2 regions of the Clostridium mucosae genome follow, and region 1 is predicted to be linked to the other one. Evidence: a T-box and tRNA genes for the amino acid it is inferred to sense, from the RefSeq annotation. Region 1 holds a T-box; the other holds one or more tRNA genes.
The links. A T-box is a leader RNA that pairs with one kind of tRNA and senses whether it is charged. The one in region 1 lies ahead of gltX (glutamate--tRNA ligase), so its partner is inferred to be a tRNA-Glu.
Positions count from the first base shown of each region.

Region 1 (10,872 bases):
GTATTTCAGTTGCTATTTTAACTATTTTAATGACAGTGATATTTATGTTAATCATAGGAGTAAAAAATAAAAGCTTTCTTGGATATTTCTTTGTAGCATCTAGTATAATTTTATCATTTACTTATGGCATTTTTACAAATGAATTTTTTAGAGTATTAAATTTAATAGTTATACCTATTTCACTATTTTCAGGATTTTTGTTATTAACATTTAAAAATATTGAATTTAAGTTAATAAGCTTTGGAGCATCATTTTTAGAAATAATTATAGGGCAATCTTTGGGGAATTCAACTAAAATTCCTTCAATATTAAACAAAGCATTGAAAAAAGGAAACATTAAAAAAGAAAATGATCATGTTAAATCTATATTAATTGGGTTAGCTATATCAATACCTTTAATTATAATACTGGGAATCTTACTTGCAGGTGCAGATGAGATATTTAGTTATTACTTGGCAAATATATGGAGATATCTTAATATAGAGAATATTTATGACTTTATATTAAAAGCCTTTATAGCAATAATAGTAATGTTTTTAGTATTTGGTTTATACTATAGTTTAAATTGCACAGAGGTAAGAGATGTAGAAAGTAATTTAATAAAAAAAGATTTTAATTCAACAACAATAATCACAATATTAATTTCAATAACTATACTTTATTTAGTATTTACTAAAATACAGATTTCATATTTATATCTAAATAAAGCTTTACCAGCTGGATTTAATTTTGCGGATTATGCTAGAACTGGATTTTTCCAACTAGTTGCACTTGTAATAGTAAACTTATCAATGATAACAATAATGAATTTCAAAACAGCAACAAATAGTAAAAACGTTAAAAATTCATTAAATACTTTATATAGCGTAATAACAGTATTAACAATGAATATGGGAGCTTCTGCTATATATAAAATGAACTTATATATAGGGGAGTTTGGATATACTAGACTAAGAATTTTAGTTCAAGCATTTACAGTTTTTTTATTTATTTCTTTAATTATATTACTTGTATTTATATGGAGAGGGAAGTACTTACTTAAGCCAATGGCAATTGTAGGATTAACTATATATTTATTTTTAAATTATATTAATATAGATAATTATATAGCAAAACAAAATATAAATATAATTAATACTAAACATGAAATGGATGATAGATATTTGACTAGATTATCATTAGATGCTCAAGATGCAGTAAAAGATGGTTATGATAAAGGCTTAATAGAAAGTAAGTATTATTATGATTGGTATAATAAAAGGGTTATTACTAAGCACTGGTACGAATATAATTACTTTAATAATAGAATATTTAAATAAAAAGTTAATTATTTTAAATTAAATTTATTAAGTTTTGAATTTACTAAGTTTTAAAGTTATTGAGTTTTAAAGTTAAATATAATGAGTTGAAAACTTAGTTAGAAGATATAAATGATGAATAAACGATAAAGAACTTCCCAATTGAAACGATAATCTAATTAAGTTAAGGGGGAGATCTTATGCAGATTCAAAGAATAAATAATTGGGATAATCCAATATATAATAGGCTTAAAGAAGCTTCAGAAAATCAAAAGAAAGAAAAAGCAGAAAAAGAAAAAAGTATAACTGTAGAAAAAAGTTCGAATCAAATAATAAAAAACTTACAGCAACTAAAAGAAAATTTTAAGGAACAAAAAATAAAGCTTCAAGAAACTGAAATGGATCCTAAGGAAAAAAGAATGAAGCTTGAAGAGATAAATAAAAAAATAGCTGAAGTAGAAGCTGAAATACAACAAATGAAATTAGTGGAAAAAGAGAAAGAAGCTTTAGAAAATCAGCGTAAGCTAGAAGAAAAAAATAAAAAGGATGAAAGCATTAACTCTAAAAATAAAATAAACTTTTATGAAAATAGTGGCGGAATAATAGTTGAAGATAGTCTGAAGAAGTTAATTTCAGCTAATAATAAATTAAGAAATACAAATGATTTTGGAAAAACTAAAGCAGCAATGGAAGTAGAAAGGGGACATTTAGAGATTACTGGGAAAGAAAACTCTTTTGTTGATAAGCAATACGCTAAATTAACTAAAGGAATAAAAGGATTAGAAAATAGAATCTTATATGAAGTAGGAACAGCTAATAAAGAATCTAATGATAATTATAAAGATAAAGAAGCTTTTAAAGATAAAAACAGAGAAGAATAAAAAATGCATTATTTACGAAGTTATTTTCTTTTCTTATAATTTTTAAGTGGACATATGTAAGTTTGCATTTACCTTCAAGGAAGGGATGAAATCAAGCTTATATATGCCCACTTTTTATTTATCATTTTATTGTTATAGTAAGAAGTGATATTTGCCAAAGTGTAGAAATATATTCTTAAATTATACCTAAATCAAGTTTTAGTTTAAGAATTCTTAATACAGATTCATTTATACGATCTTCTTTAATTTCTCCATTTCTTATAGCTTCTAATACAGATGGTATTTGTATATCAAAATCAGATGCTATTATTAAATCATTACCAGCAATTATAGCAAGTACTGCTGATGTAGAATCACCTATATATTCTTTTATGGCACTCATTTGTAAGTCATCAGTCATTATTACTCCATCAAATCTTAATTCATCTCTAATGATTTTATTAACACTTGGAGAAAGTGATGCAGGAAGATTTGCATCCATAGACTTTACTATATTATGAGATACTAATATGCTACTAGCACCAGCCTCTATCCCAGCTTTAAATGGTAGAAAATCGGATTTTTGAAAGCTTTCATAACTTCTCTCATCAATAGATATTCCAGTATGAGTATCTACATTATTTCCATAGCCAGGAAAGTGTTTTAATGCAGACCCTATTTTATTTTCGTTCATAGTATTTACTACTGTTTTTATATATTCAGATGTTTCTAAAGCATTCATTCCAAAGGTTCTAGGGTAAATAAAATCGTTTGGATCTACTGATACATCACATACTGGGGCTAAATTCATATTAATTCCCATACTTTTTAATAGCTCTGCTTTTTCTTTAGTATCGCTAGCTATTAATGGATATCCACCTTCATTATATAATTCTTGAGGTGAATAAAAAGGAACAGCCCTAAATTCAGGATACCAGCTTAATCTATTAACAATACCGCCTTCTTCATCTATTCCAATTAGAAGTTTTATTTTAGAATTGTTTTGATAGCTTAATAATGTTTTAGTTAAGGATTCTTTAGTTTCATCCTTTATATTATTATCAAATAGAATAAATCCACCAACTTTATAATTTTGTAAATCTTCAAGTGCAGTTTCTTTTCGGCATCTAATAAAGAACATTTGTCCAACTTTTTCTTCTAAGGTCATATTAGATAATAAATCCTTTGCCTTTTTTGAATTAATTTCTTCAGTAGATGGTTTATTTGAATTATTATTTGAGTCATTATTTGAATTGCTATTGTCTATAATTGAATCAGAACTTTCTCCTCCTGGAGTTTCATTAATTTTTTTAGAATTAAAATATCTATAACTTAGAGCAAAAGAAGCTATAAACAATAAAATAATAGAAATTATTAAAATTAATTTTTTCATAATAAGTCTCCAATACAAATAAAGTTTTAAAAAAAGTTTTTAATAAAGATTTTAACTTTATCCTAAACATATAAATAAGTGATAATTTTAATATAAGTTGCTAGAGTACTAGATTTATTTAAGTTTTATTAATTTATATAGTTTAATTACTGTTAAATCCTTAGTGTAACTTATATATTAATAATTATAGCTATATTATATGTATCTATACACAATTAGGCAAATTTTATTAGCTATTTATAAAATTAATACTTTAAATTTCAATTCAAAATCAGAGTTTTCACCTAATTAAGTTTGAATTATATAATAATATTAATAATAATATTTTAGAAGTGAAGTAGTATGAGTAGTATAATTCTTTATTTAGCAACAGCTATATTATTTTTAATATCATATAGAAAAGATAAGGAAAAAACTAAGAAGGCATTATTAAAAGGATGGAAGTCAATAGAAAATATCCTGCCTCAATTCTTAGGAATAATCTTAGTTGTTGGGTTGACTATTTCAATATTAAAACCAGAGACAATATCAAATATAATAGGAAGTAATAGTGGTATATTTGGAGTAATTTTATCTGCAATTTTAGGAAGTATTGCAATGATGCCTACATTTGTTGCATTTTCTACTGGAGATATGCTACTTAAAAGTGGAGCAGGGATAGCACAAGTTGCAGCACTTATATCAACTCTTACTTTAATTGGCATAATTACTATTCCTTTAGAAGCTAAACATATAGGTAAAAAAGCAGCTATTTATAGGAATATAATAGCTTTTGTTTTTTCAATAATAGTAGCATTTTTTGTTGAAATGGTGGTGACAATGATATGATAAAAGCTTTAATAAAAAGATATTCTTTTTTTATTATATTACTTATAGTAACAGTAATTGTAACAATTTTTAATAAAGAGTTAGGTTTAAAATCATTTAATACAGCTTTTTCAAGTTTTAAACAAATGATTGAGGTGGTACCACCAATAATGATAATGCTTGGGCTTATGGATGTTTGGATTCCAAGAGAAACTATGATGAAATACATGGGAGACGATTCAGGAATAAAAGGAATTTCTCTTGCAATATTAATAGGATCAATAGCGGCAGGACCAATGTATGCAGCTTTCCCATTTACAAAAGTCCTCCTTAAAAAAGGTGTTAAATTTAGTAATATAATAATATTTATGAATGCTTGGTGCGTAACTAAAATATCTACAGTGATGTTTGAGTTCTCGTCACTTGGTTATGAATTTACTTTAGCAAGGCTTTTGATTGACATACCTGGAGTAATAATAATGGGATATTTAGTTCAAGTTTTAATGCCAAAGGATGAATTAGATAGACTTTATAGTGAGAATTTAGATTGAAAATTATCCTAATGAAGTGAATAGTATAAAATTATTTACAAATGCTAAATGTATAGTTATAATGTTTATGATAAACTATAAATAATAAGCAATGAAAGAGAAAAGTAGATAGATAGTCATTTAACAGAGATTTAAGTATAGGTGGAAGCTTAAAATTTGATCCTATTGAAGAAGCTCTAGAGCTATAAACTGAAACAGCATATTAAAAAAATTGCAAGTAAGTTTGTGGGATTCTCCCCTTAAAGAGAATGAGTGGATTAATTTTAATTAATCAATTTAGGTGGTAACGCGGAATTTTGTCTTTCGTCCTAATATTTATAGGATGAAGGGCTTTTTTTATGTATAGGAAATTATAAAAATGTTACCAGTATTAATAACATTTTATAATTTCCATCCTTTAGTTTTCAAGTTGGCATATGTAAGTTTGCGTTGACTTGGAGAGAAGCGACGGAATAAGTAAATTTACATATGCCAACTTTTTTATTTATATAAAATTTTAAACTACGGAAGGAAGATGAATATGAGTTTTGAAAAATTAGCAGAATTAATATTTCCAAATGTTGATAAAACACCAGAATATTATATTGCAAAGTATCCAAAAAGAAATTTAAAAGAAGGTGATGTTGTTTCAAGATATGCACCATCACCAACGGGTTTCCAACATATTGGAGGTGTTTTTGCAGCATTAATAAATGAAAGATTAGCAAGTCAAAGTGAAGGTGTTTTCTTCTTAAGAATAGAAGATACTGATCAAAAAAGAGAAGTTGAAGGTGCTATAGCAGATACAATTCAAACAATGCATAACTTTGGAATGGACTTTAATGAAGGAATGACTGGAGATAAAACATCTAAGGGTGAATATGGTCCATATAGACAAAGTGAGAGAGCAGAAATTTATAGAGCTTTTGCAAAAGATTTAATTAAAAAAGGATTAGCTTATCCAGCATTTGATACACCAGAAGAATTAGCAGAACTTAGAGAAAAGCAAACAGCAGCTAAAATAACACCAGGATATTATGGAGAATATGCTAAGGATAGAAATTTAACTCCTGAAGAAGCTATGGAAAAAATAAATAATGGTGAAAGCTACATAATTAGATTCAAGTCACCAGGTAATATAGAAAATAGAGTAGAGTTCCATGATTTAATAAAAGGAGATATAAGTTTCCCAGAAAATAATCAAGATATAGTTATCATAAAGGGAGATGGACTTCCAACATATCATTTTGCACACGTTGTAGATGATGCTTTAATGAGAACTACTCATGTTATAAGAGGTGAAGAATGGTTATCATCACTTCCAATACATGTTCAATTATTTGATGTATTAGGATTAGATAGACCAAACTATGCACATATCCCAACAATAATGAAAAATGATAATGGCTCAAAGAGAAAATTATCAAAGAGAAAAGATGCTGAAGCAGCAGTTTCATATTACAAAGAAGTTGGATATCCAATGGTATCAGTAATAGAATACTTATTAAATATAATAAATTCTACATTTGAAGATTGGAGAGCAGAAAATCCATCTGTAGATTATCATGAATTTAAAGTTGCTTTAGACAAGATGAGTAAGTCAGGAGCATTATTTGATATAGTTAAGTTAAATGATGTAAGTAAAGAAGTTATTTGCAAAATGAAAGCAGATGTAGTTTATGATTATTATACAGCTTGGGCTAAAGAGTTCGATAAAGAAATGTACGATTTAGTAACATCTAATGAAAAGATGTCAAAAGAAATATTCAATATAGATAAGGAAGGTCCAAAGCCAAGAAAAGATTTTGCTAAGTGGGATGAAGTAAGAGGAAAAGTGGATTACTTCTTTGATGAATTATTCAATAAGGAAACAGCAGAAAATGTTGAACTTCCAAAGACTTTAAGCTTAGAAAATGCCAAAGAAATAATTAAAGTATATAAAGATAAATTCAACTTCAATTCTGGAAGCCAAGAAAATTGGTTTGAAGAGTTAAAGGTTATTGGAGCAGAACTTGGATACTGTGCAAATAGAAAAGAATACAAAGCAAATCCAGATGCATTTAAGGGAATGATTTCTGATGTTGCTGGAGCTGTAAGAGCCGCTCTATCTCATAGAAGCAATACTCCAGATCTTTATACTATTATGCAAATATTAGGTGAAGATAAAGTAAGAGATAGATTTGAAGCATTTTTAAATCTATAAAATAAATACTTGAAAAGGAATAAGGATATTTTGATTCCTGATTATAATAAAAAGGACGTCGCGTTACGCGACGTCCTTTTTGAATATTCTATATAGACTAAAGTAGATATAAAAATAATTTTACAATGAAGTTTAAAAGTGTTTTTATTTGTATATAATTTAAATATTAATATTATGAAATATAAAAGGTTATCAGAAATATTAAAATGGAGTATAAAACAATTAATTTTATAAGATTTCAATTGCAGATATTAAATATTAGTTAATAATTTAAAAAAATTAAAAATAATTATTGAAATTGATATATAGTATTATGTAAAATTATAGTAACAAATACAAAAGGAGATGAACATATGGAAAATTATGATTTAGTTTTAGATTTCTTTACTAAAAATGATAAACCACTAAATGCTACTGCAGTTGCAGAAGGAACAGGGGTAGACAAAAAAGAAGTTTCAAAAGTTATGGATAAACTTAAAAAGGAAGAAAAAATTTATTCATCAAAAAGATGTTATTGGCAAATAAAAAGATAAGAGGTGCTATAACAATGCATAATTGATAATGCATAATTATAGTGAAAACTACTAGAAGTAGTTTTGAAAGTTATAGTGTAAAATTAGTTAGATATGATTCTCTATTTTTAGTGAGAAAGTTAAAGAGAAGAGATTAGATTGAAATTCCACTTTTGGTGGAATTTCTTTTTTTATTACATAATAGATTTCTTCACGAAAAATGTAGCCAGTAGATAGGAGAATATCAACTAAAGATATCTTTAATTAATAATTTCACCTTTGGTATTAGCTAATTTTTTACTCCATTGGCTAAGTTCTTCAGGTGTCTGTTCCATCCAGTCTGTTTTTTCACCTACAATTCTTAAAGGTGCTTGAGAGCGATAAGAACATGTTAAGTTTCCTGGAAATTTCTTATCAGTTATATTTGGATCATTTTCAAAGGCTCCTGTTGGCTCTACAATATAAACATGTTCTCTACCTTCTCCTTTTGCTAATCCAGCTGCAAGTCCTGCACCATTAAGATTGGATGTGAAATAAATGTGATTCATCTTAACTTCAGAATTATAATTTGAATTTCGACCTGCTACAAGCAAATCACCAATCTTTAAATCTGCTCTAGTTCCATGATAAAAAGGTCCTTTATCATAAGGTTCAGTATTAGATGAATTTGACAATTCATAATTTGCTTTCGCCTTATCAGAATCACCTAATTCTTCATAGCATTTTGAAATGCTTAAATATATTGTGGGAAAAGCACTCTTAACACTATCATCATTTGATTTTATGGCATACTCTAAAGCTTTTTCCATCCATTTTAATTTATCTGAAATATCTTTTTTATGTTTAGCTACTTGGTAGGCTGCAATAAATCTTTCAAAGTCATTTACTGATTCATTCAAAGCTTGAAGAAATAATGCACTTGCTTCTTCAGAGTTACCTTGATCTTCCATATTCATTCCCAACATACATAGTCTTATAATTTTGTTTTTTGGATCAAATTTAGTGCTCATTTAATGTACCCTCCTCTTATTATTATAGGTACATTATCTTAACATATATATAATAATAAATGTATACTTATATTTTCATTTTATACATGGTATAATTAAATTATAGGGAGTGATTTTTACTAAATAGGATTAATCTCTTTTTTGTTATTTTTAACAAAGCAGCTCATTAGGTAATGGCTTCCACTTTTCTAGGTGTGTACGCTAATCTAACTCTTATTCAATTTGTATTATAATACAATTATTCAATTCAAATAAATTAATAACCTCATAATAGATTTAAGATTAAGTAACAAACTATTATAAGTTAAATTCTATTTTTCGCTTTCTTGTACACATCCCAATTGACTCGTAAAATTTAAGTGCATCTTCATTAAATTCCTATACATTCAAAAGTAAATAATTGTATATTTATATTAGTAAGCATAATATAGTCTTATAAGAAGCATTTATTCTATTAGGTATTAATTATTTTTAAGTGAGTGGGGGAATTATCATGTTAAATAATTTAGTCAATAGTAGGAGTCAGTATAAGTATCCTATGAAAAAATTAATTTTCTTTATTAGGGCTTTTTGTTTAATTCTATTAATAACAGGATGTAGTAAGTGTAAAGCAGAAAACTATATGAATGCAGTGGTTAATGATATTACAGAGGAAAGTCTTGATGTTAGTCCCATAGATAATGAAAGTGTTAATTCAGATAAAGATATTATTGATGCAGATAGTATTATCATAGATTTAAATAACATATCTATTGGGAATCTTCCACAATTAAATAAGGGTGATAGAATAAGAATTGTTTATAATGGTGAAAGTGTTAAAGAAGATCCAATGAAAATTGAGATAGTTTTTGCAATATATTTATTAGATGAAAATGGTGATGTTATATCTAACTAATAAAGTATAAAAGTTGATAATTAAATTTATCAACTTTTAATTTGTAATAGTTTAAAACTATTAACTATTTAATTTCTGCAAAAATTTCATGTATATTTACATCGGGGTCAGCAAATAATGCTGTTCTTTGATTCCAAGTCATATCTTGTGGTTCATGAACAGAAGTTATTCTTTTGCTGATTAACATATTAAATGATTCCTCAACATCCTTAGGACTTTCACATGGAAAAGCAAGTTCGAACCCTTGTCTAGATGACTCTTTCCTATATTCACTACTATGATCATACATAACGTCTATCATGCAAATAGCAAATCTTATTCCATCATTTTCAAATTAAACATAATTACCAAGGTCATTTTCAATTCTAAATCCTAGGACTTTATTATAGAATGCTTTCATTTTATCTATACCATTTGTCAAAATAGTAATAAGATTAATTTGTGCTTTCATCGTATATTTCCCACTTTACTAATTTAACATATAATTTAACTTATCATGCCATTACAAAGAGATTACAGTATTTATCATAGTATTTTATTAATAAAGTTCTAATTGATATTTTTATTAATTCATAATAATTTTAAATTGAGTCTTAAGTATCAAGTTCTTTTTAAGATATAATTTCCAATATAAAATCCATAACGGTTATAAAATGGTATTGCTTCATCATTTGCATATACTACATTTATTTGTATATCAGTTATTGAATAGGATTTAAACCAATTTAAAGTATTAAGCATAAGTTTATTCTTCCAATAAAATTTACTTACACTATTAATAATATTGTTAATTAATGTATATTTTTATCATACATTAATTAGAGGTTGAAATTACAAAAATATTTAATAAATTATGCAAAAATTATGAATATTAATATATAATGAATATAATGGTAAGTTTTGTTTTACCATTAATTATCTGAAAGGATGTGATGTTTTATGATGAGTTTAGTAAGAAAAAATAAAACCTATATTGTTGTTAATGGGAAGGTGACTACAGTATAGCAATGAATTAGATATCCTTCCCAATATGTTTTAGTTTCGGGAGGAAAAATGAATAATAAAAACTTACTAGAATTAGGAGTAAATGAAGGATACGTAAAGGAAGCAAGTATTTATAATGAAAACTTTTATTTAGGGAGAGTTTCAGTACAATATAAAGATATTTATAAGGTTTTTACTGAAGAAGGAGAAGTACTTGCAAGAGTATCTGGGAAATTATCATATTCTTCAAATAGTACTTTTGATTATCCTGTTGTTGGAGATTGGGTACTATTAGATAGGATAAATAATAAAAATGGAGATGCAATAATTCATAATATATTAAATAGAAAAAGCTATTTTTCAAGAAAGGTAGCAGGTAC
Region 1 covers NZ_JANKAF010000009.1:7,284-18,155, reverse strand. Annotated here, with positions in the region: gene NSA50_RS11055 (DUF4153 domain-containing protein) at 1-1,319, shown strand, start outside; gene NSA50_RS11050 (hypothetical protein) at 1,499-2,179, shown strand; gene NSA50_RS11045 (glycoside hydrolase family 3 protein) at 2,355-3,551, opposite strand; gene NSA50_RS11040 (permease) at 3,894-4,379, shown strand; gene NSA50_RS11035 (permease) at 4,376-4,909, shown strand; T-box leader at 4,992-5,223, shown strand; gene gltX (glutamate--tRNA ligase) at 5,430-7,091, shown strand; gene NSA50_RS11025 (MarR family transcriptional regulator) at 7,445-7,624, shown strand; gene arr (NAD(+)--rifampin ADP-ribosyltransferase) at 7,864-8,412, opposite strand; gene NSA50_RS11015 (hypothetical protein) at 9,107-9,508, shown strand; partial or broken gene NSA50_RS11010 (VOC family protein) at 9,573-9,959, opposite strand; gene NSA50_RS11005 (hypothetical protein) at 10,109-10,249, opposite strand; gene rsgA (ribosome small subunit-dependent GTPase A) at 10,562-10,872, shown strand, end outside.

Region 2 (10,872 bases), on a different contig from region 1:
GTCCTGATATTCCGTAGTCGGTAAAGAGGATTTCACCAAATTCTTTTCTTATTGGTTCACCATTAACTAATAATATTGCATATCCATCAAATTTAACTCCTGAAATAGATTTTAAATAAGTATAATTCAATTTTAATTGAACTATTCCAGGAATGGTTTCAACTATTGAATGTCCAAATGATTTTGCTAAGTTATAAGCAGAACCATCAGATCCAGTTTTTACTGCTGATTTTCCTCCACAAGCTAAAATTAACTTGTTACATGTGAATAACTTATTTTCTTCGTTACTTGTGGATAATTTAAAGACATTTTTCTTGTGGATATCTTTTACTTTACAATCTGTGTATAAAGGAATACCTCTATCTTCTAAGGCTAATTTTAATATATCCACAACTGAAGATGCCTGAAGAGATTTGGGATACATCTTACCATTTTTTAATTCCACAATGGGAAGTCCTAATGATAGAAAAAAGTTTTCGGTGTCATCTACACCGAAGTTTGATAAAACATTTGTGAAAAATCCTGGATTTTCACTATGGTAAGATAGAAAAGGGAATGAAATTGTTCTATTAGAAATGTTACAACGACCATTTCCTGTAGTTAATATTTTTTTACCTATTCTATCAGTACCTTCAACTATGGCAACATCTAATCCGAAATCTTTAGCGGTAATAGCTGCAGATAAGCCAGAAGCACCACCGCCAACTATAATTAAATCATGATGAATCATAATAAATCTCCTTAATAAATTAATAATTTTAATTTTATCATATTATAATTTTTTTGGTTAATATAATAATATTCTATATATGTAAAAATCTTTATTTGCTTTTAATTTTAGATATAAATCCTAGTGTGTAATTTAACAAATATGAATTAATACAAATTATAATATAAATTCTTTAAATCTGTAATCTTTAAAAAATATATAATATAAATTTATGAATATGGAATAATAAATAATGAATGAGGTGAGGTTATGATAGTTAAAGTAGTTAATCAAGATAATGAAGATTACAATAAAGAATTCAAGTTAAGAAGAATGAACTATGATCAATGTGTAGTAAACTATCCTAATTCTAAGGGGATTAATATATTCTTAAATAAAGATTTGAAGTTTATTCCGGAATCAGATGTAGATGATTTTTTAATAAATAACAAAGATTTTCTAAAAATAAAATTAAATAGGGGAATATCTGTGCAATTTTATAAAATATTATTTGATAGTTTTAAGGATCAATTTGAAGAAATTGTAGAGGAAATAAATTTATTAAAAGATAAGTATTCTGTAAATAAAAGAGGGATATGGGAAAAGGAAATAATTTGTGTAATAAATGATAAGATTCCTGTAAAGATAATTGCTAGTGGACAAAACTTTAGGAAAAATAATTATAAAATAAATATAGAAGAAATAAATAGAGAAGAATTTTTAGAAGTTTGTAATTTTGAAATGAATAAAATAAAAAAAGAAATAAAAGAAAATCAATCACATTTATTAAGATATGAAAGAGCTATAAACGTAGTAAAATTCGGCGATAATAGCACTAAATTATTGACTTAAATACACGTATAAATAAAGTAAATAAAAAATAAAAAAAAAAGTTATTAAAAAGTGTTGACACTATATTAAAATTTATGTATTATAGTTAATGTGCTCGCCGACAGAACAGCTCGGTTGAGAAAAACAAAAAGAACATGGCTCCTTGGTCAAGCGGTCAAGACACCACCCTTTCACGGTGGTAACAGGGGTTCGATTCCCCTAGGAGTCACCATTATGGAAGCATAGCTCAGCTGGGAGAGCATCTGCCTTACAAGCAGAGGGTCACAGGTTCGATCCCTGTTGTTTCCACCATAAAATTTGGCTCAGTAGCTCAGTTGGTTAGAGTGCCGGCCTGTCACGCCGGAGGTCGAGGGTTCGAGCCCCTTCTGAGTCGCCACTTTAAAGTGCGATAAAAAAATTATTTGGCTCCTTGGTCAAGCGGTTAAGACACCACCCTTTCACGGTGGTAACAGGGGTTCGATTCCCCTAGGAGTCACCATATGGAAGCATAGCTCAGCTGGGAGAGCATCTGCCTTACAAGCAGAGGGTCACAGGTTCGATCCCTGTTGTTTCCACCATAAAATTTGGCTCAGTAGCTCAGTTGGTTAGAGTGCCGGCCTGTCACGCCGGAGGTCGAGGGTTCGAGCCCCTTCTGAGTCGCCACTTTAAAGTGAATAAAATTATTATGCTGGCATGGCTCAACGGTAGAGCAGCTGACTTGTAATCAGCAGGTTGTAGGTTCGATTCCTATTGCCAGCTCCAGTTTATGGCTCCTTGGTCAAGCGGTTAAGACACCACCCTTTCACGGTGGTAACAGGGGTTCGATTCCCCTAGGAGTCACCATTATGGAAGCATAGCTCAGCTGGGAGAGCATCTGCCTTACAAGCAGAGGGTCACAGGTTCGATCCCTGTTGTTTCCACCATAAATTTGGCTCAGTAGCTCAGTTGGTTAGAGTGCCGGCCTGTCACGCCGGAGGTCGAGGGTTCGAGCCCCTTCTGAGTCGCCACTTTAAAGTGAATAGAATTACTATGCGCTGGCATGGCTCAACGGTAGAGCAGCTGACTTGTAATCAGCAGGTTGTAGGTTCGATTCCTATTGCCAGCTCCAGAAAGACTTTAGATTTATCTAAAGTCTTTTTTGTATATAAAATTATACTTTATAGAACATAAATAAAGAAGTGTAACATTAAATTTTTAACATTCAATATTACACTTCTTTTTATTTTTTCTTCAAATTTAATTGAATTCTTATGTCTTCAGAATAAAACTTATATAACTTAAAATTCCCTAGGAGTCTGGAAGAAATTCTTTCAGAATAATTTTTACTTATATCAGGTAAAGATAAGTTTGTAGAAATTAGCATTTTTTTCTTCTTTAATAACTTTTTATTTAAAAAATTAAAAAATTCTGTTGCAGAGAATTCTGTAAGTTGTTCTGCGCCTAAGTCATCTATTATTAGTAGATCACAATTTATTAAAAGGTCTTCTAAATTATAATTATTTTCAAATCTTATTTCTCTTAAATTTTTAATAAGTTCATCTATACTTCTATAAACGACTAAATAGCCTTTATCAAGAAGTTCTTTTGCTACGCAACAACTTAGGAAGGTTTTTCCGGTCCCCGAATCACCATAAAATAACATATTATCATTATTTTTAGAAAAGTTCGGAATAAAATCTCCATTTATATACTCAAGAATATTTTCAATGTTTTTCCTAGGGGTGTACTTATCATCGCTTATTTTATAATTAGCAAATAAAGATAAATCAAAGTTATTGAAGTTATTTACTCTTAGTGAATCTTGTAAATCAGAGTCTTTATAGTAAAGGTTAACTAATTTATTTTTATAGCAAATACATTTTGTACTACCAATGTATCCCTGATCTTTACATTTACTACATCTATGATGAAGTGCTAAATATTCTGGATCATATCCATTGGCTACGAGAGCTTCATACTTTTTAAATCTAAGTTCAACTATTTCTTCTTTCAGACTTTTAAGTTCTAATTCATTTATGCCTTTTAAAATTGACATAGCTAAATTAAGTGATTTTTTCTGAATTAAGTTATCTAATTCTAAGATATCTGGATGATTCTCCTTTATTTCTTTACGTCTTTTTTCTAAGTTTTTTTCCTCTTCAAGTCGTATGTTTTCATATATTAATGTTAATTCTTTTTCATATCCTTTAATCATCATTATCCCATCCTAATAATTTCTTTTCTAAATCATCATAATCATAGTCACGGCCTTTAAAGTTATTGAATCTTAATTTAGGTTTTTCATATGAATTTGATTTTTGAGTGTTAAAATTCTTTTTAGAAGATGAATTTTTATAAGAGGTTTCTTTTTCTTCAATTTGTTTTAATGTTCTTAAGTTATCTTTATTCCAACTGGACAATATTCCATCTATATACTTAAAATCAGCTCTATTTAACCTTTGGAAACAAATATCACATGCTTTTTTTATTATATCTAATGAAAAGTTGTACGATGTAGTCCATTTCTCTAACATATCTTCTTGGGGTTTCATTATATCAGTATTTCTAATTCCCAAGAATTTTAAAATTTCTCTATAAGTACCCCATTTATCTTCAGTTTTTCTTATATAATTTTGAGCGTCATCAATTGTTTTTATATTCATCTCATGCCAAGCTAAAGCAACCTTTTCGATATATCTATGATTTGTTTTTCCTTTAGAAACACAGTACTCTATAAGCAGTAGTATAAGTTCTGAAGAAAACTTAAAATCTTTTTTCCAACTTATATAGGTTGTGAATTCACTAGGGGATAGTGGTCTACCTAACAGTTTTTCTATATCTTTTAGCATACCATTGTTAGATTCATCCGAAAGTTCAGCTAATATATTGATTTCTTCTCTATTAACAATATTTTCAGATGAAAGATCTATAAATTCTATATCAAAGTTTCCCATTTTATCTATTGGAACTAGTTTAATTACTCCTTCTTCATTCCAGTAGTTAAGGGCGTTTATTATATCTGACTCTAATAAGTTCAATGATGTAGCTAAGATTGATGCATTAACACCGATTTCGCCTGTAAAATTATATTTAAGCATAAGAAGATATACTTTAATAAATTCTCCTCTAGCTTTAGGCATATATTTTTCAATAAATGCATTACTGACAGGAGTAAATTTTAAAGGCTTTGATTTAAGCATAAAAGTGCTCATATTTACATCTACCTTTCTAAAATTAATTGTATAGTAAGATAATTATAACAAAGTGGTGAATTAGGCTCAACAAAACTATTGAATATATAAAAAGAATATTATTTCTAAATTTGGCAAAACTAATAGATGTGTTGCTTAACATTATTAATATGAAAGGAGATTTTATGGATACAAAAGGAGACTCGGGAATAATAATTAAATATGTTATATTATCAATATTTAGTGTTATTCTAACTATAAATATTAATTGTATTAAGGTTAGTGCTAATACAAATGATGCATTAAATAATATTGACTTAAATAACTCAAGATATTCTTTATATGATAAAATATCTGATGATAATATATTTGAAAATTTAATTGTTGCGGTAACGGGTAAAATAAATGGCTATGAAGTTAAATTGGATAATAAAGTTATAGGATATACTTCAATAGAAAATAATCTAACTAATATAAAAGATTTAGTTTTGAGGAAAGTTATAGACGAAATGAATATCAATGAAGACTCAGTATTATCATTTGAAATAAATGGAGATATAGATTTACAAGAAAGTAGATTTGACTTAGGTTTATTACAGACAAATGATGAACTAGCTAATTATATATATAAATTATCACAAGAAGAATCAAGTAAGATTAAATTAAATGTGAAATATACTACTGAGGAAAATGTAAAAATTCAGCCTAATACAATAATAATACCAAGTGATTCAATGTATTTAGGAGAAAGTAAGGTTGAATATGGAGAAGTTGGATTAAAGAAGCAAGTTAAAGAAGTTACTTATGAAAACAATAAACTAATAGAAACTAAGGTTGTCAGTGAAGAAGTAATAAAAGAGCAAATTAGTAAAAAGATATACAGAGGAACAAAAAATCCTTATGATTATGGAGTTGCTTTTTTAAGTAGCCCAACTAGGGGGGGATACATGACCTCTGGATATGGAGAGCGATGGAACTCTTTCCATAAGGGAATAGATATTGCAGGTAATATAGGAGATGATGTATTAGTTGCAATGGATGGAGAGATTACTTACGCACAGTATAATGACGGTGGTTATGGAAATTTAATAATGGTTAAGCATGAAGATAATATGGTTACATATTATGGTCATTTAAGTGACTTTTACGTTAAGGTAGGAGATAAGGTTAAAAAAGGAGATATAATAGGTGCTATTGGAAATACTGGATTTAGTACTGGTCCCCATTTACATTTTGAACTTAGAGTAGATAATGATCCTGTAGATCCTACTAACTATATTGTACAATAATTTACTAGTTAATATAAAAAATTATAAAATGAAAGGTGCTTAAATTAGTACCTTTCATTTTAATATAGAGTTTATATTTATTTTTCCATCGCCTTGGCAATTCTTTGGCATATCAAGTTGTTCACAAGAGACTTTTAAAAGTGAAATTATATCTTTTGGAGTTAAATCTTCATTATTCTCATAAATTAAAGCACAAATACCAGTTACATAAGCAGCAGCTAGAGAGGTACCACTAAATGTTTTATATGAACTATCAAGTTTTGATGGATAAAGTTTAATACCATCTTTTTCGGAAATATAATTAGTATTAGAGTTTAAAGAAACTATATCAACACATGCTGCACATAAATTAGGTTTTGAATCTTTTTTTAGTGATCCTATAGATGAATAAGTATAAGGCTTAACCTTTGATGTAGAATCATATCCTGAGACTGTTATGCAATCAGGACATAAAGCAATTCCTGTAATTGATCCATCTAAATTTTTATTGCTTCCACTTGGAACTATACAAGTTATGTTTTTACTATTTACTAATGAAACCATTATATCAAAACACTTTTGTAGAAATATATTATAATGTAGAAGCTCAAATGGTAAACATAACAGCTTAATATTATGTTTTTCAGACTCTTCGGAAACCATTTCCATTGAATAAAGTATATCAGATATATATCCTTTACCACTCTTATCAAATGCTTTGTAGCAATATATATTACATCCAGGAGCAACTCCACGATACATACCATTTGATTTTTCACCATTTCCTGCAATTATTCCAGCAGTACAAGTACCGTGACCATTATCATCATACGGATATTTAAGCCCATTTATTAAATCAACAAACATAGATATTCTATTATATGGAGTAACTAAATCAGGATGAGGATAAACTCCAGTATCTATGATTGCAACACCTATTCCTTGTCCCTTACTTTTAGTTTTACTAGATATTCTTACTTTATTAGCAGTGCTAACACTCATGCCACATAAAAATAGATATTCATCAAAGCAAATATATTCAACCTCAGGATATTCTAATAATCTTTGAATACCTCTGGAATTTAATCTAGCGGATATTATCTTGCAATGTTTTATATTGCTCATAACTTCCCCTTTATAAGATGCGATTTTCTTTATGATACTATCCTGAAATCTTTTATATTTAATAAGTATCCTATAATTATTATAGGGCTTTGATAACATACAACTCTTTAAATTTGTATCTAACTTTTTATTAGAAGAAAACATAATATACTCCTAAAATTAATTACATTATATAGTATATTAAAAGTTTCAATTTTGTTAATATTATAATTTATTATATAAAAAAAGGAGAAGTGCTAACCTCTCCATTTAAATATAACTATTCCTAATATCATTATAGATATTCCAATAAACTCTTTAATATGGAATGATATTTTTTCAGCTCCGAATAATCCGAATGCATCTATAAGCCCTGCAGAAGCTAATTGAGCAACTAGGATTATGCCAATCCCACATGTAGCACCCATAGCGCCAATGCTCCTCATAACAGTAAAAGTAATTATGACTCCAAGGACACCACCAAGTAAATAGAGTTTGTTTACTTCTTTTATTTCTTTAAAGCTACCTTTTCCAAAGAACATCACTATAATTAAGGTTAAAACTAATGCAGTGCCTTGAACTATAACGTTTGTTTCCCAAGTGCCAACTTTTTCTTCTAATTTAGTATTGAATACGCCTTGTAGTGTCATAGATATCCCTGATATTATTGCATATATGATTGCTAGCATATTAAATCACCTCAGGAATAGTATGCCACTTAAAGAAGAGAAATATTAAAAAAACCTTCTATTATTTATAGAAGGTTTTTAATTATATACTAAATAAATGATTCTTTAATTTTAGATTCTGAATAACCTAAAGTAATTCCTAAGCTGATAAAATCTTCAACAAGTGTTATATAATGATCTTCAGAAGGTGATATTATTAAGTCATTTAAATCTATAAATAGATTTAAAAATTGATCGCTCAAACAATAATCATTTGGTTTAATAAGGACTTCTTCGATATGATCGTAATGTCTATCTATACCAAGATTAATTATATGAGCAAAACAATCTAAATATTTCTCAAATAATATTGATTTATTCATTGGTTCATCTTCTGATATCCAATACTTATAACATTTAGTTTCATCTGCTAGATAGCTTAATTTTGTATGTAATTCTAGGTGTTTTCTAGCCCAAATTTTATATTCGCTTAAGTTATTATCAATAATGATTTTTTTATTTTTTTCTTTTTGCGATTCAAAAAAAGATACAATATTCATAAATATCCTCCTGCTTTTAAGGATTTACTATAATATATTTTACAAAAATATTTTACAAATGAAAAGTGTGGTAAACGAATACAAAAAAATAAATTTTTTATATATTAAGAAAATAAAAAAAGTGTTTAAAATAATTAAACACTTTCTGATATTTAATAATCATAAATAAAGGTTCTTTTTTAAAGGATAACTTTTTATTAATGTTTCTCTTTTGTTAGCAGAGAATTTCCATAGCTCTATTCTATCAACTTTAAGAGTTTCACAATTAGATTTAAAATTAACTCCACCATCAAATTTTTTCATATCCTTTGGAAGGTAATTAAGATTAGCTAAAGATATATGCATCGATGGTTCGCTATTGAAATTCTGTATATTAAATCCATGTAATTTTAATGTATCACTCATTAATCTTGTAAGTCTCTTTATATATCCTACATCTTCTATCTTCATATTTAAAGTTTTGCTTGCCTCTGAAACTGATACTTCAGTAGAGAGTTGAACCTTGAAATTTTTGTAGGGTTTAACTATTTTGTCTACAACAACATCCAATTTATCTATATTAGGATTTTCTATTATCTCTAATGGAATGTAAGGTGTTGGAGAATTCCTATTAGCTCTAAATTTTTTAGATAGATTTCTTTGTATAGGATTCAAGTTTTTATAAGATTCTTCATCAAATAATGCCACTAAATAATATTTCATAGCTTTAGCCTCTCATATCAAATTAGTTTATATTTTCATTTTATTTTATGTATTTTAAATGAATACAAACTTTGTTATAAATTATAACATATTAAAATAAATTAAAAAAGATAATATAAAGAAAAGTTCAAATATTATAAAGGTTAGGGAAAATGGTAATTGGAATAAAAAACTCTATTTCCTAAAATTATTTTTATGTTATAATGAGTATTGTAAGTTTTTTAAGAATGTAAATTAAGAATGAAATTTAACAATGGATAATAGTTGAAATAATAGGAAAGATTAATATATATATAAATTATGATAAGGGTGAAATGGATGGAAAAATTAGTTATAAATGGAGGCAAAGTCTTAAAAGGATCAGTTGATATAAATGGTGCTAAAAATTCGGCTGTAGCAATATTACCAGCAGCTATAATGGCTAGCGAAGGAAAGTGCATAATTGATAACGTGCCTGATATAGAAGATGTACATTGTTTAGAAAGAATATTAACCAGCCTTGGTTGTTCAGTAAATAAGATAGATAATAATACTTTAGAGATAGATGCTACTGATGTGAGAAGTGTAGAAGCTTGCACTGATGATGTAAGAAGAATGAGAGCGTCATATTACTTTATTGGGGCTTTATTATCAAGATTTAAGAGGGCAAGAGTTGAACTTCCAGGAGGATGTCCTATAGGGGTTAGACCTATAGATCAACATATAAAGGGATTTGAAGCATTAGGAGCAAATGTTACCATAGAGCATGGAGCAGTTATCGTTGAAGCAGAGCATCTTCACGGAGCAAATATATTTTTCGATGTTGTTACAGTTGGAGCAACTATAAATGTTATGATAGCAGCAACTTTAGCAGACGGGACAACTGTACTTGAAAATGTTGCAAAAGAACCTCATGTAGTAGATGTTGCTAACTTCTTAAACTCTATGGGAGCAGATATAAAAGGTGCTGGAACGGATGTAATTAGAATAAGAGGTGTAGAAAAGTTAACAGGATGCAATTATAGCGTTATACCAGATCAAATAGAAGCTGGTACATTTATGATAGCAGCAGCAGCAACTAAGGGGGATGTAACTATAAAGAATGTTATACCAAAGCACTTAGAATCAATTGCAGCAAAGCTTATAGAAATGGGAGCTATGGTTGAAGAAGGGGATGATAGTGTTAGAGTATATGTTGAAGGAGATCTAAAAGGAGTTAATGTAAAGACTGCTCCATATCCAGGATTCCCAACAGATGTTCAACAACCAATGTCAGCTTTATTAAGTATAGTACCTGGTAAAAGTTTAATAGCTGAAAGTATATGGGAAAGTAGACATAAGCATATAGATGAGCTTAAGAAAATGGGAGCTACTATAAAAGTAGAAGAAAGAACAGCTATAATAGAGGGTTGTGAAAAGCTAGTAGGAGCTAAAGTTATAGCTACTGACTTAAGAGCTGGAGCAGCTATGGTAATAGCAGGTTTAGTTGCAGAAGGAGTAACTGAAATATTAGAAATAGAACATATAGATAGAGGATATCCGCATATTGAAAATAAGTTTACTGCATTAGGCGCAGACATAATGAGAGTAGCGGAATAATATCTGCATGGGGGATAGTAAAATGAAGTTTTGCTCATTATACAGTGGGAGCAGCGGCAACAGTATATTTGTTGCTTCAGAACATGCAAAGATATTAATAGATGCGGGTTTACCAGGAAAGAAGATAGATGATGCCTTAAGGAGTATTGGAGAAAATCCAAGCGAGATAGATGGAATATTTGTAACCCATGAACACTCTGATCACATAAAGGGAATAGGGGTATTATCTCGCAAATACGATATTCCTATATATAGCAATGCAGATACATGGATGGCTATGGA
Region 2 covers NZ_JANKAF010000012.1:102,502-113,373, reverse strand. Annotated here, with positions in the region: gene NSA50_RS13695 (BaiN/RdsA family NAD(P)/FAD-dependent oxidoreductase) at 1-730, opposite strand, end outside; gene NSA50_RS13690 (hypothetical protein) at 980-1,561, shown strand; tRNA gene NSA50_RS13685 (tRNA-Glu) at 1,698-1,772, shown strand; tRNA gene NSA50_RS13680 (tRNA-Val) at 1,777-1,852, shown strand; tRNA gene NSA50_RS13675 (tRNA-Asp) at 1,861-1,937, shown strand; tRNA gene NSA50_RS13670 (tRNA-Glu) at 1,965-2,039, shown strand; tRNA gene NSA50_RS13665 (tRNA-Val) at 2,043-2,118, shown strand; tRNA gene NSA50_RS13660 (tRNA-Asp) at 2,127-2,203, shown strand; tRNA gene NSA50_RS13655 (tRNA-Thr) at 2,228-2,302, shown strand; tRNA gene NSA50_RS13650 (tRNA-Glu) at 2,309-2,383, shown strand; tRNA gene NSA50_RS13645 (tRNA-Val) at 2,388-2,463, shown strand; tRNA gene NSA50_RS13640 (tRNA-Asp) at 2,471-2,547, shown strand; tRNA gene NSA50_RS13635 (tRNA-Thr) at 2,574-2,648, shown strand; gene NSA50_RS13630 (ATP-binding protein) at 2,760-3,734, opposite strand; gene NSA50_RS13625 (DnaD domain protein) at 3,727-4,731, opposite strand; gene NSA50_RS13620 (peptidoglycan DD-metalloendopeptidase family protein) at 4,896-5,999, shown strand; gene NSA50_RS13615 (S8 family serine peptidase) at 6,054-7,247, opposite strand; gene NSA50_RS13610 (DMT family transporter) at 7,340-7,771, opposite strand; gene NSA50_RS13605 (dUTP diphosphatase) at 7,861-8,310, opposite strand; gene NSA50_RS13600 (hypothetical protein) at 8,470-9,012, opposite strand; gene NSA50_RS13595 (UDP-N-acetylglucosamine 1-carboxyvinyltransferase) at 9,331-10,590, shown strand; gene NSA50_RS13590 (MBL fold metallo-hydrolase) at 10,613-10,872, shown strand, end outside.
Region 2: it has a tRNA-Glu gene. The T-box ahead of gltX (glutamate--tRNA ligase) is inferred to sense a tRNA for this amino acid. The anticodon was not compared.